2 regions of the Citrobacter braakii genome follow, and region 1 is predicted to be linked to the other one. Evidence: predicted binding sites of a transcription regulator. Region 1 holds the regulator's gene; the other holds the start of a gene.
What was found. The regulator PurR, encoded in region 1, represses purine synthesis genes. The targets are predictions, from matches to a motif close to CANGCAAACGTTTGCNTG.
Positions count from the first base shown of each region.

Region 2: pyrD (quinone-dependent dihydroorotate dehydrogenase) is a predicted target of PurR. The motif match lies at 1,176-1,193, and genes of this name have one in related genera.

Region 1 covers NZ_CP045771.1:3,555,911-3,558,377, forward strand. Annotated here, with positions in the region: gene GFC06_RS16620 (MFS transporter) at 1-417, opposite strand, end outside; gene cydH (cytochrome bd-I accessory subunit CydH) at 594-683, opposite strand; gene purR (HTH-type transcriptional repressor PurR) at 981-2,006, shown strand; gene punR (DNA-binding transcriptional activator PunR) at 2,003-2,467, opposite strand, start outside.
Region 2 covers NZ_CP045771.1:4,125,079-4,127,545, forward strand. Annotated here, with positions in the region: gene pyrD (quinone-dependent dihydroorotate dehydrogenase) at 81-1,091, opposite strand; gene ssuE (NADPH-dependent FMN reductase) at 1,334-1,909, shown strand; gene GFC06_RS19550 (sulfonate ABC transporter substrate-binding protein) at 1,902-2,467, shown strand, end outside.

The sequences.
Region 1 (2,467 bases):
GGTCAACCCCATAAACATGGTTGCCACGGCGCTGGCCTGCTTATGTTTGGGTACTACGCTTGCAGCGACAACGGAGCCAAGACCAAAAAATGCCCCATGGTTCAGACTGGTCAAAATACGCGATAACATCAGGGTGGTGTAATCCGGCGAAATAGCCGAAAGCACGTTGCCCAGCGTGAAAATCGCCATCAGGAATATCAACGCATTACGTCGCGCACGATGGGACAGCAGTAATGTCATCAGCGGAGCACCCACCATCACCCCAACCGCATACGCGCTGATTAACATTCCGGCCGCGGGAATCGAGACATCCACACCTTTGGCAATGACGGGCAATAATCCCATTGGCGAAAATTCAGTGGTGCCAATGCCAAACGCGCCGATCGCCAGCGCCAGTAAAGGATAATTGAGTTTCATATTTCGACTCCGTAACGTCGAGCCGGGGCGCGACATAAAATAAGAGTCAAAAGCATGACATTGATCGCAAAATTAATAAAGTTAACAAAATTGCAAAAGACTTTTGCTTATTCGCAAACAATCGACGGGAAAGGCAAGCGGAAAGGATGAGGGAGAGCGAACTCCCTCGGGGGAAATCAATGCAGCGCTGCGGTCAGGCCACCCGCGACGATCAAACCCAGAACAATAATGGTAGTCACTAACGAAAATTTCAGATCGGTGCTCATCAAGTTTTCTCCTTTTTATTCCCACACAAAAAGTGATATTGCGCATTTTTACACACTTGAAAGCAAAAATCTCTCACGATTTATATTGATAACTGCTTTTAACTCTTCCCCTTTTCGTTAAGATCAGACAAAATTCCACGCTTACTTGATTAGCGTACCGGCCATTGACCCCTTCCTGACGTTCCGTGTCGTTTTCCCGGCGTGCCGCAACCCTTACGTTGCGCTAAGGGTGTGTTAAGGCAAACGTTTACCTGGAGTATTCTCAGGAGCTTAGGATATGGTCTGGAGTGAGATGTAATGGCAACAATTAAAGATGTAGCGAAGCGAGCAAACGTTTCCACTACAACCGTATCACACGTAATTAACAAGACGCGCTTTGTCGCGGAAGAAACGCGTAATGCTGTCTGGGCGGCGATCAAAGAGCTGCACTATTCTCCGAGCGCCGTGGCGCGCAGCCTGAAGGTGAATCACACCAAGTCTATTGGCTTGCTGGCCACCAGCAGCGAAGCGGCCTATTTCGCTGAAATTATCGAAGCCGTTGAGAAAAACTGTTTCCAGAAAGGCTATACCCTGATTCTGGGTAACGCATGGAACAGTCTCGAAAAACAGCAGGCTTATCTGTCAATGATGGCGCAAAAGCGCGTTGATGGTCTGCTGGTGATGTGTTCTGAGTATCCGGAGTCGCTGCTTTCGATGCTCGAAGAGTACCGCCATATTCCGATGGTCGTCATGGACTGGGGCGAAGCTAAAGCCGACTTTACCGATACGGTCATTGATAACGCCTTCGAAGGCGGTTACATGGCGGGTCGGTATCTGGTAGAACGCGGTCATCGTGAGATTGGCGTGATCCCAGGCCCAATGGAGCGTAATACCGGAGCCGGGCGTCTGGCAGGCTTTATGAAAGCGATGGAAGAAGCGCTGATTAAAGTTCCTGAAAACTGGATTGTGCAGGGCGATTTTGAGCCTGAATCGGGCTATCGCGCCATGCAGCAAATTCTGTCACAGTCGCATCGTCCGACCGCCGTCTTCTGCGGTGGCGATATCATGGCGATGGGTGCGCTGTGCGCCGCTGACGAGATGGGACTGCGCGTACCGCAGGATGTCTCGCTCATCGGTTACGACAACGTGCGCAACGCCCGCTTCTTCACGCCGGCTCTGACGACCATTCACCAGCCTAAAGATTCACTGGGGGAAACGGCCTTCAACATGCTGTTAGACCGTATCGTGAATAAACGTGAAGAGTCGCAGTCTATCGAGGTTCATCCGCGCCTGGTAGAACGCCGTTCCGTTGCCGACGGCCCGTTCCGCGATTACCGTCGTTAAGACTGTGGTGCGGGAGCCTCATCGGGCTCCCGCAACCATTCCTTATTCAGCGTTTCACTATCCCCTAAATAGTCCAGCAGCCAGCTCAATGCCGGCGATGTATCGTTCTGTTGCCATGTCAGGCAACATGCGGCATCAGGAAATGGATTCTCCAGCTGTAGCGCGACCCATTTGCCGCTATCAATCCACGGTTTGGCAAAATGCGTCGGTACCATGCCCACGCACAGACCTGCAGATAAACAGGTAGCAGAAGATTCCCAGTCAGGCACCACAACGCGCTTTTGGTTATCCAGCAGCCAGGTAATACGCTTAGGAAGCGTACGCGACGTGTCTTCACGCACCAGCGACGGCCAGTTGCGCAACGTATCGTCGCTTAGCGGTCCGGGCATTGACGCCAACGGATGATGGCTTGCCACCACGCAGCTCCAGCTCAGCATTCCCATGTCGCGGAAGGTATAGCG
Region 2 (2,467 bases), 570 kb from region 1:
ATGTTTAAATAAGCAACAGTAAAGGAATATAAAACAACCAGGGCCAGAAATAAAGCCCTGGATTGTGATTAAGGTAGCATTCAGATATTGGTGACGATTTCTTTAATCAACGGTGGGCCTTTAAAAATAAAGCCCGAATAAATCTGTACCAGAGAAGCACCGGCAGCTATTTTCTCACGCGCCGCGATTACTGAGTCGATACCACCAACCCCAATAATCGGCAGCTGACCTTTTAATTCCTGAGACAACTGGCGAATAATTTCTGTACTTTTTAATTGTAACGGTCGACCGCTCAGGCCACCCATTTGATCGCAATTTTTCATTCCCTGAACGAGAGAACGATCGAGAGTGGTGTTAGTCGCAATTACGCCATCAATATTATGACGAACTAAACTGTCAGCAACCTGGATCAGTTCTTCCACAGAAAGATCCGGTGCGATCTTAACCGCCACTGGAACATATTTATGATGGATCTCTTGCAGATCATTTTGCTTATTTTTAATTGCCGTCAGAAGATCATCCAGCGCCTCACCATATTGCAGCGTACGTAATCCAGGCGTATTCGGTGAAGAGATATTAATCGCGATATAACCAGCATAAGCATAGACTTTTTCCATACAAATCAGATAGTCATCTTTGCCGTTCTCTACCGGAGTATCTTTATTCTTACCAATATTAATCCCCAGAATACCGTCAAAATGCGATTTTTTGACGTTCTCAACCAGGTTATCAACCCCCAGGTTATTAAACCCCATGCGGTTGATCAAACCTTCTGCATCGACCAGACGAAACAGACGTGGTTTATCATTACCCGGCTGAGGACGCGGCGTCACGGTACCAATCTCAATGGAACCAAATCCCATCGCGCCGAGCGCATCAATGCACTCCCCGTCTTTATCCAGTCCGGCAGCAAGCCCGAGTGGATTTTTAAACGTCAGCCCCATACAGGTAACCGGTTTTGCGGGTACTTTCTGGCGGACAAGCGCTTCGAGCGGCGTGCCGGTAATGCGACGTAATTGCTGGAATGTCAATTCATGAGCGCGCTCTGGATCGAGCTGGAAAAGGGCTTTACGAACGAAGGGGTAGTACATGAACTCTCCTGGATTCCCGGTGTGCAAACCGGGGGCGTATTATGTGCGATCGCGAGCAAAAAGGGAATTGACCTGCGGCAATAAATAGCAATCGTTTTCCTGCTTCCTCCTTTTTATTCATTTTTCAACTTTTCTATCCCGTATAAATCATTTCGATAAACAAAGTCTCTCTGCCAGACTGCACAAATTGTTATCAATGTTAATCAAAAGCAAACAATTGGTTATAAGTGGAGAATAAAATTATGCGCGTCATCACTCTGGCGGGAAGCCCACGCTTTCCCTCTCGCTCCAGCGCGTTGCTGGAATATGCCCGAGAAAAATTGAACGGCCAGGATGTCGAAGTCTTTCACTGGAACCTGCACAACTTTGCCCCGGAAGACCTGATCTATGCCCGTTTTGACAGTCCGGCGCTGAAGACATTTATCGAACAACTACAGGATGCAGACGGGCTGATTGTCGCAACGCCGGTCTACAAAGCAGCTTACTCTGGCGCACTGAAAACGCTGCTCGATCTGCTCCCCGAGCGGGCGCTGGAAGGAAAAGTGGTTTTGCCGCTGGCGACTGGCGGCAGCGTGGCGCATTTACTGGCCGTCGATTACGCGCTGAAACCGGTGCTGAGCGCGTTAAAGGCTCAGGAGATCCTGCACGGCGTGTTTGCCGATGATTCACAGGTCATCGACTATCAGCATAAACCGCAGTTTACGCCCAACCTGCAGCAGCGCCTGGACAGTGCGCTCGACACTTTCTGGCTGGCGTTGCATCGTCGCGATCTCCAACTCCCGCAACTGAACGCCCTGCGAGGTGCCGCCCATGCTTAATCTGCTCAAGCGTCACACCTCATGGCTGGCATTTACCGGGCTGCTGTCCCTGTCATCCTTGGCGCATGCCGCAGAATCGGCTCCGGATGCCCTGCGCATTGGGTATCAGAAAGGAAGCGTCAGCATGGTGCTGGCAAAAAGTCATCAGCTACTGGAGAAACGCTACCCACAGACCAAAATCTCGTGGATTGAGTTCCCGGCTGGACCGCAAATGCTGGAAGCACTCAATATCGGCAGTATCGATCTCGGCAGTACCGGTGACATTCCGCCAATTTTCGCCCAAGCCGCCGGAGCCGATCTGGTTTATGTGGGCGTCGAACCGCCCAAACCGAAAGCCGAAGTGATTCTGGTGCCGAAAAATAGCCCGATCCAGAGCGTTGCGCAGCTCAAAGGGCATAAAGTCGCCTTCCAGAAAGGTTCCAGCGCCCACAATTTACTGCTCCGGGCGCTGCAACAGGCAGGGTTGAAATTTACCGATATTCAACCGACTTATCTGACCCCCGCCGATGCGCGAGCGGCCTTCCAGCAAGGAAACGTCGATGCGTGGGCTATCTGGGA